2 regions of the Streptomyces sp. A2-16 genome follow, and region 1 is predicted to be linked to the other one. Evidence: riboswitches for the same ligand, from Rfam matches in the RefSeq annotation. Region 1 holds a riboswitch; the other holds the start of a gene.
The links. Region 1 has a riboswitch for cyclic di-AMP ahead of IOD14_RS03750 (transglycosylase SLT domain-containing protein). Riboswitches for the same ligand answer to the same signal wherever they lie in the genome.
Positions count from the first base shown of each region.

Region 2: another riboswitch for cyclic di-AMP. It lies ahead of IOD14_RS28710 (C40 family peptidase); the one in region 1 lies ahead of IOD14_RS03750 (transglycosylase SLT domain-containing protein).

Region 1 is NZ_CP063808.1:787,242-791,745, reverse strand. Features, by position in the region: gene IOD14_RS03755 (CocE/NonD family hydrolase) at 1-1,416, shown strand, start outside; cyclic di-AMP (ydaO/yuaA leader) riboswitch at 1,684-1,856, shown strand; gene IOD14_RS03750 (transglycosylase SLT domain-containing protein) at 1,862-2,344, shown strand; gene IOD14_RS03745 (HAD family hydrolase) at 2,351-3,163, opposite strand; gene IOD14_RS03740 (LacI family DNA-binding transcriptional regulator) at 3,428-4,456, opposite strand; gene IOD14_RS03735 (carbohydrate ABC transporter permease) at 4,488-4,504, opposite strand, start outside.
Region 2 is NZ_CP063808.1:6,405,773-6,410,276, forward strand. Features, by position in the region: gene IOD14_RS28700 (ATP-dependent Clp protease proteolytic subunit) at 1-621, shown strand, start outside; gene IOD14_RS28705 (hypothetical protein) at 629-934, shown strand; cyclic di-AMP (ydaO/yuaA leader) riboswitch at 1,235-1,446, shown strand; gene IOD14_RS28710 (C40 family peptidase) at 1,450-1,923, shown strand; gene IOD14_RS28715 (DUF6328 family protein) at 2,018-2,611, shown strand; gene IOD14_RS28720 (ATP-binding protein) at 2,684-3,142, opposite strand; gene IOD14_RS28725 (helix-turn-helix transcriptional regulator) at 3,357-4,217, shown strand; gene IOD14_RS28730 (DUF397 domain-containing protein) at 4,227-4,448, shown strand; gene IOD14_RS28735 (8-amino-7-oxononanoate synthase) at 4,488-4,504, opposite strand, start outside.

The DNA.
Region 1 (4,504 bases):
GACCTGTGGCTCGAGCGCCTGGAACAGGTCGACCCGTTCCTCCACACCTGGCTCGACCACCAGACCCGCGACGACTACTGGCGGCGGGGCAGCGTCCGCGAGGGCCTCGGCACGATCGGCGCGGCCGTCCTCGCGGTGGGCGGCTGGCACGACCCGTACCGTGACACGGTCCTCCGGCTCGTCGAGCACCTGCCGGCCGACCGCGTTCGGGGAATCGTCGGCCCCTGGTCCCACCAGTACCCGGACCGCGGCCGGCCGCCCGGCCCGGCGATCGGCTTCCTCCAGGAGACCCTGCGCTGGTGGGACCAGCACCTCAAGGGCGTCGACACCGGCGTCATGCGAGAACCGCTCCTGCGCTCCTACGTCGTGGACTCCCACTCCCCGGCGACGGTCCACGCCACCCTGCCGGGCCGCTGGGTCGGCGAACCGGCCTGGCCTTCCCCGAACGTGACGACGGTGTCGTACGGCCTTCAGGGCGCCCCCGTCCTGGTCCGCTCCCCGCAGCACACGGGCGTGGACGCCGGCCGGTTCCTCCCGTTCGGGAACGACGCGGACCTGCCGCCGGACCAGCGGGAGGAGGACGCCCGCTCGGCCTGCTTCGAGTTCGCGGTGGGCGAGGAGACATGGGTGCTGGGGCAACCCAGGGTGCGGCTCAGGGTGACCTCGGAGGTGTCGCGCGGGCAGGTCGTCGCGCGGCTGTGCGACGTGGCCCCCGACGGGTCGTCGACCCTCGTGACCCGGGGCGCGCTGAACCTCTCCGCACGCCATGGCCAGGACCGGGTGGTGCCCTGGGAGCCGGGGGCCACGCAGGAGGTGACGCTCGCGCTGAACGGCATCGGGCACGCCTTCCCGCCGGGCCACCGCATCCGGCTGGCCGTCTCCTCCGCGTACTGGCCGTGGATCTGGCCGCAGCCCGGGTCGCAGGCGGGGTTCATGTTGGACCCGGCGGGCAGCTTCCTCGAACTGCCGGTACGCGCGCGTGAGGCGTCCTCGGACATCGTGTTCGAGGAGCCGGAGCAGTCCGCGCCGCTGGGGGCCGGCCTCCCGGCCACGCTGGACGAGCCCCGCCCGGAGCGCCTGGTCGTCCGTGACGTGGCCAAGGGCGAGTGGCGCCTGGAGGTCGACCCCCGCGGCGGCGGCACGCGCGTGTACCCCGACGGTCTGGAGTGCACCGAGGAAGCGCTGGAGACGTACACCGTCGACGAGAACGATCCCCTGTCCGCCCGCACCCGCTCGGACCGGTCGATCCGGCTGCACCGGCCGGAGCTCGCGTGGGACACCACCGTCCGCTCCCGCTCGGAGATCACCTGTGACGGGACGGATTTCCGCACCGCGAACGAGGTGGTCTGCACCGAGGGCGGCGAGGTGGTCTTCCACCGGACGTGGGAGAAGCGGATCCCACGGACTGCCGGTTGACTATGAGTTGAGCCCCTTGCCCGTTTTGCACGTCTTGCGCACGGGCGTGACTTGACTCACTCGGGCTGACGGGTCGACGGATATCCGGAACCATTCAATCCGCCTTCCCTTGCGTGCCAGTTGAGGCTTGCGGCCGCAAAGGATCAAGTGCCCCAAATGCCACCGACCAAGGTCAATAGGCGCGGCATGTGAATTCACCACTTGTTCCGGACATGTGCTCTCGCATACGTTCCCGGCCTGTCGGGCGGACGCCGAATCCTGCCACCGCCCGTACACCCACCGAGATCCAGGGCAGGAGCGGGGGAACCAGGTAGGTCGCCGTACCGGGCGTCTTCGGACATACCGGCACGGCTTGGGGTGAAGTCGCGTCTTTCGTGGGCGTGGCCGGGCAGCTCCCGCCCGAACCCGACAGCTCACCTCGCAGGCGACGGAGAGGAACTTCGCCATGCCCGCTGCCGCTCAGCACCGCGCTCCCCGCAGGAACCGTCTCGTCCGCAAGCTCGCCGTCGCCGGCACCGGAGTCGCCGTCCTCGCGCTCCCCCTCATCGGCGCGACCAGCGCGTCCGCGGCCACCCCGACCGTGCAGACCGCAACCACGCTCGGCTACCCCAACACCCTCGACGGCTGGATCCGGGCCTCCCTCGCCGTCATGGCGGAGCACGGGATTCCCGGCTCCTACGACGGTATCTACCGCAACGTCATCCGCGAGTCCTCCGGCAACCCCTGGGCCATCAACCTCTGGGACTCCAACGCGGCCGCCGGCACGCCCTCCAAGGGTCTGCTCCAGGTGATCGACCCGACCTTCAACGCGTACCACGTGGCGAACACCTCGTGGGACCCGTACGACCCGGTCGCCAACATCACCGCGGCCTGCAACTACGCGGCCCAGCGGTACGGGTCCATCGACAACGTGTGGGGCGCGTACTAGGCCGTATCAGCCCTGCGGAAACAGTCTTTCGAGGACGACGGCGACGCCGTCGTCCTCGTTCGACAGGGTCACCTCGTCGGCCACGGCCTTGAGTTCGGGATGGGCGTTGGCCATCGCCACGCCGTGGGCCGCCCAGTCGAACATGGGGATGTCGTTGGGCATGTCCCCGAAGGCGATCGTCACCTCGGGTCCCAGGCCCAGGTGTTCGGCGGCCAGCGCGAGGCCCGTCGCCTTGGTGATGCCGCATGGCTGGAGTTCGACGGTCCCGGGCCCCGACATGGTGACCGTCGTCAACAAACCCACCACCGAGCGGGCCGTGACCGCCAACTCGTCGTCCGACAGGTAGGGATGGCGCAGCAGGACCTTGCTGATCGGCTCGCACCACAGGTCGTCGCGCCGGTTGACCCGCACCGCGGGCAGCGTCGGATGGGGCATCAGATAGCCCGGTTCGATCAGGGTGAGCCCGTCCACACCGTCCTGGTCGACGGCCGCGTACACCTGCCCCACCTCGGCCTCGATCTTGCCGAGCGCGGTCTCGGCCAGCTCCCGGTCCAGGGTCACCGACCAGAGCAGACGGTCCGCGCCGGCGTCGTACACCTGCGCGCCCTGTCCGCACACCGCGAGCCCCGTGCTGCCGAGGTCGTCGAGGAGCGGCCGCACTCTGGGTGCCGGCCGCCCTGTCACCACGAGATGCCGGGCCCCACTCGCCGCCACCCTCGCGAGCGCGGCCAGCGACCGGTCGGAGAGGGTGTCGTCGGCACGGAGCAGCGTGCCGTCCAGGTCGGTGGCGATGAGTGAATATGCGGTGGAGGCGGCCATGATCAGAGAATACGGATGGTTGGCCCCTCCGACTCGACGCGAACCGGACGGCTGCTGCTTTCACATCCGTTGACGGCAGTTCCGGTTCCGGGGGCGCGGCGGTGCGGGCATGTCCCCTACGGTTCCGCCCGGTTGACGCGGCGAGCCGGGTACGGCCGGGAAGTGCGGGACGGACTGTGCCGGCGTGCCCCGTGACACGGTGACCGTTCGCGCCCCCGCCTGCCCTGTGCCGCCCGGCCGTCGAACCGTCCAGTCCGCGGAGCGCTACGCCGAGTCCCGCACCACCAGTTCCGTCGGAAGGATCACCCCGGCCGTGTCCTCGCCGGCGATCTGGGCCAGCAGCATGCGGACCATCTCGGCGCTGATGCGGTCGAAGGGCTGGCGCATGGTGGTCAGGGCGGGGGCGATGGCGGTCGCCGCCGGGGAGTCGTCGAAGCCGCCGACGGCGATGTCGTCCGGGACCGAGCGCCCGGCCTGCTGCAGGACCCCCACCACCCCCAGCGCCATGAGGTCCGAGGCGACGAACACCGCGTCCATGTCCGGGGCCTGGGCCAGCAGTCGGCGGGCCGCCCGTTCACCGCCGCTGCGCCGGAAGTCGCCCTCGACGACGAGTGCCGGGTCGTAGGGCAGCCCCGCCTCCGCGAGCACGTCCCGGTAGCCGGCGAGGCGGTCGGGGCCACCCGGCATGTCCAGCGGCCCGGTGACCATGCCGACGCGGCGGCGGCCGCCCGCGAGGAGATGGCGCACCATGTCCTGGGCGCCCTCCCGGTCGGCCGCGGCCACGTAGCTCACCTTGGTCCCGCGCCCGATCGGCTTGCCGCACACCACCAACGGGATCCCGGCGTCGTGGAGTTCGGCCGCGACCGGGTCACCGCTGTGGTTGGAGAGCAGCAGTACCCCGTCGACGTGCCCCGAGGTGATGTACCGGGTCAGACGGCGCCGGTCGTCGTCGCTCTCGGCGAGCATGAGCAGCAGCGGGATGTCGTGCTGGGCGAGCCGCTCGGTGCAACCGCGCAGCAGGATGTTGAAGTTGGGGTCCTCGAAGAACTTCTCCTGCGGTTCCGTCAGCAGGAACGCCACCGAGTCCGACCGGCCCGTACTGAGGCTCCGGGCATGCCGGTTGACCACGTACCCGGTCTTCCTGATGGCGGCCTCGACCGCTCGCCCGGCGGAGGGCGAGACGTAGTGGCCGCCGTTCAGGAAGCGGGAGACGGTGCCCCGCGAGACGCCCGCCTCCCGGGCCACGTCGTGGATGGTCGGTGGCTTGCGGCGTCCGTTCGCGCTGGTGGTCATGTTCCTCGTTCGTGAAGGTGGATCCGGGGCCTCAGGCCTTGACCGAGC
Region 2 (4,504 bases), 5.6 Mb from region 1:
GCCCGTTACGTCCTGCCCGAGTTCCATGAGCGCACGAGCTTCGGGCAGAAGACGATGGATCCGTACTCGAAGCTGCTGGAGGAGCGGATCGTCTTCCTCGGGACACCGATCGACGACACCTCGGCGAACGATCTGATGGCGCAGTTCATGTACCTCGAGTACCAGGACCCGGACCGGGACATCGCGCTGTACATCAACTCCCCCGGCGGCTCGTTCAGCGCGATGTCGGCGATCTACGACACGATGCAGTACGTCAGTTGCGACGTGGAGACGACCTGCCTCGGACAGGCGGGGTCCTCCGCGGCGGTGCTGCTGGCCGCGGGCACCCCGGGCAAGCGGTCCGTGCTGCCGGGCGCCCGAGTGGTGATCCACCAGCCCGCGCTGAGCGAGCCGATACAGGGGCAGGCCAGCGATCTGGCGATCCAGGCCGACGAGTTGATCCGGGTGCGGGGCCGCCTGGAGGAGATGCTGGTGCGGCACACCGGGCGCAGCCCCGAGCAGGTGAGCGCTGACATCGAGCGGGACAAGATCCTGGACGCGCAGGGCGCCCTGGACCACGGCCTTGCGGACGCGATCGTCCCGAGCCGCAAGTCCTCGCGCACCACGCCGGGCGCGAGGTGAGGCCTCGATGATCCCGGACCTGCCACCGCTGCCCGCGCTCACCCGCGCCGAGGGCGAACTGATCGACCGTTACCTCGACGTGGTCGACCTGCTGGGCAGGATCAACCCGGCCCGGTGCGAGGACACCTACGGCGGACTGCGCGCGGCGCAGGCGCTGGTGAGCAGGGCGGCCGAGCTGCGCGACGCGCTCGTACTGATGCACGCCCGGGGCGAACGCGACCTGCATGCCGCGACACTCGCGCGGGCCCTGCGGGTCCTGGACGGCGAGCGGCGCACGGCCAGAGTCACCGTGCCGCCCGAGTCCGGCAATTGACGTGGCGTCCGGACCTGAGTTGAAACGGACCAAAAGACGTACCCCCTATTGGCGGAGACGCGGCTCCTTTTTCGCGAGCACCGAACGTGCGCGACACGCATGATCCGGTGCCGGAGTGAGGAGTTTCTGTGCAGGTCCGGGGGCCTCTGACCGCCGAACGCCCCTTCGCTCGAAGGGGCGTTCACCCAAACGGGTGAGTGGTGAGTAACACCACAAATCCCCGGTTCCGTTGGGCTTTTCGCACTTCCGTACGCCAAGATCCCTGTCTGACGACAAGCCCCCGCCGCAGCGGCGGGGCGATCCGGGCGGACGCCGAGTCCTGCCGCCGCCCGGATGACCGGTCGACAGGAGTGGATCGGCAGGAGTGGAGGACCCAAGCACGACGGGTCGCCGGAACGGTCACGCCATGACCGGGCCGAGCAGCCCTTGGGGTGAAGCCGCGTCAGCGGCCGGGCAACTTCGCCAGCCCGAATCCGACAGGTCATCCTTCACAGGCGGCTGACGAAGGGTTGCGCATGACTGCGCTCAATCGTGTCCCGTCGCTGATGGTCCGAGCCGGTACGGCCTCGGCCTTCGCCATCGCCGCAGTGGGCGGCTCCGTCGTGGTTCCGGGTGTCGCAGCAGACGCCGCCGCCGCGACGCCGGCGACGAAGGCACTCAAGGTCGCGGCCTCGAAGAAGGGCTCGCCGTACAAGTACGGCGCCACGGGGCCCCGCCGCTTCGACTGCTCAGGGCTCACGCTGTACTCGTTCAAGAAGGCGGGCAAGAAGCTCCCGCGCACGGCTGCCCAGCAGTACAACAAGACCCGCCACATCGGCGCAGGCAGCCGCAAGGCCGGCGACCTGGTGTTCTTCCACTCGGGTTCGAACGTCTACCACGTCGGCATCTACGCCGGGAAGGGAAAGATCTGGCACGCCCCGAAGACCGGGGACGTGGTGAGGCTGCAGAAGATCTGGACGAAGAGCGTCTGGTACGGCCGGGTCAAGTGACGCCCCCGAGGGGGCGGCGCAGACCTGACATTCCGTCGCCCTCTCGGGTCCCCCGGGACGCTTGACACGGGCCGAGCCGGTCACCCGTACCGTCATGGCCGACCATCGCCCGTGCACCGCCCGCAACGAGACGCCGCTGGAGCGCGCCGACCGCAATTTCGGCGAGCTGCTCCAGGAGCTGCGCGTCACCCAGACCGGGGTGCAGATCCTCTTCGCCTTTCTGCTGACCCTGGCCTTCACCCAGCGCTTCCCGTCGCTGGACACCTTCCAGCGGGCCACCTACGTCACCACACTGCTGCTGGCGGTCGTCGCGGCGGCTCTGTTCACCGCACCGGCGGCCCTGCACCGCTCCCTCTTCCAGCGCGGCGCCAAGGCCCGCATCGTGCAGGTCTCCTCCCGGTTGGCCACGGTCGGCATGGCAGTACTGGTCCTCGTCTTCACCGGCTCCGTGGTGGACGTGACGACGGGCCGGGCCGGAGGAGCGGCCGCGGGCGCGGCGACCCTGCTGGTGTGTCTGGGCCTGTGGTGGCTGCTTCCCCGTCTGGTCCGACGGGCGGGTCTCGCCGAGGAACGCAGGGCGGCTGTGTCGCACCCGGCCCTACGGCCGGTGCCGCGCGAGGTCATCAGGCCGCGAACCGCAGCTCGGGCGGGAGCCTCACCCCGAGAGCCGTCGACGCGCTCGCGGTGACCCAGGGACATCTCTTGCAGCGCTCCGGTGGGCACGCGGCTGCTGGAGGGCGCGCGCCCGGTGTGACGGCTTCTACGGCTCCTGCTGCCCCGCCGCCGTGACCGGCTGCGCCGGTACGGTCCACGGGAGTTCGATGGAGACGGTCTTGCCGCCTTCCCGGGTGGGCCTGACTCTCAGCTTGCCGCCGGACTCCGCGGCGAGCCAGCGGATGATCACCATCCCCCGCCCGTTGTCCTGCTGGACCGCGGCCGGCAGGCGCTTGGGGAAACGGGGATGGCTGTCGGTGACGCCGATGCGCAGGTGTTCGTCACGGTCCAGCTCGATGTCCACCGTGAAGGTGGGTGACTGCCCGAAAGTGTGCTGTACGGCGTTGGTGGCGAGTTCGGAGACGATGAGCCGGACGGTCTCGGCGGCGTCCGTGGTGGGTGGCAGCCCCCACTCCGCCAGGGTGCTCAGGACATAGGTGCGGGCCGCGGAGACCGAAGCGGGTTCGCTCGGCAGAGTGACGGATGCTTCCAGGTGATCTGCCATGGCGACGTCGTCCTTTTCCCACGGGACCGGAGTCCGACACGGTGCGGATGGTTCGAGTACGGTCCCGGACTGGTGGTTCATCGTCAGAGTGCCATTACCGGGGCGGTGACGGGTGCCGATCCACCAAGATATGCATATATCTGTCGCTCGAAGCGGTGAACTCTGCGACGCGAGACCGTATTTGGGCGGCTCGTAGGGAGTAAGGAGTAGCGCCATGCAGCACGGTCCCGCGGTACGCCGCCGGAAACTGGGCGCCGAACTGCGTGCGCTGCGCGCGAGTGCGGGGCTCACCAGCGGTGAGGCGGCCCGGCTCGTGGGCTGGCACCAGTCGAAAGTGAGCCGGATCGAGACCGGTGCCAGCGGGGTGAAACCGGCCGATGTGCGGTTACTTCTCGACGCCTATCGCGTGGGGGACGTGAATCTGCGGGAGCTGCTACTGGTATTGGCGGGCTCCGACGAGGGCGGTGGCCGGCACCACTGGTGGCACGCGTACCGGGGTGTCCTGCCGCCGACGTACCGGGACTTCATCAGTCTGGAGTCCCAGGCGAGCGCGATGCGCACCCTGGAGACCTCGGTCGTGCCCGGGCTGCTCCAGACGCCCGAGTACGCCCGCGCGGTGACCCGGGCCGCGGTGGACGGCCTCGACGACGAACGGCTCGACGCCCTGGTCGAGGTCCGGCTGGCCCGGCAGGACATCCTTCGTGCGCAACCGCCTCTGGAGTTGAGCGCCGTCCTGGACGAGGCGGTGCTGCGGCGGGAGGTCGGCGGACCCGAGGTGATGGCCCGGCAGTTGAAGAGACTCGTGGAGGCGGCGCGGCTGCCTCAAGTGCGGCTGCAGGTACTGCCGTTCACGGCCGGGGCGCATGTGGGCATCACCGGGCCTTTCGTAATCTTCTCATTCTCGCGCACTTCTGATCTGGATGTGGTTGTTCTCGACCACTTGACGAGTAGCCTCTATCTCGAACGGAAAGAAGACCTCCAGGCCTACACCGAGGCCTTCAACACCCTTCGGATGCACGCCCTTTCGCCCGAGGACTCGTTGGACTACCTCGCCGCGATGGGTGACGGCATGTAAGGAGGCACCATGTCTGCACTGCCTCGGAACGTAACCTCCAGCAGCGAACTGCCCGAAGTGCGCTGGCTGCGCAGCAGCTACAGCACCGGCGCGAACAACTGCGTCGAGACGGCGAGGCCCTCGGCCGGGCCGTGCGCCGGGCTGCTCGCCGTGCGCGACTCCAAGAATCCGGAAGGACCCGCACTGCTCTTCTCCCCCGAGAGCTGGGCGGGCTTCACGGCCGCGTTCTGACCCCCCGGTCCGTCCGGCGCACGGCCGTGTCACGCCGACTCATGGTCGTGTCTCGC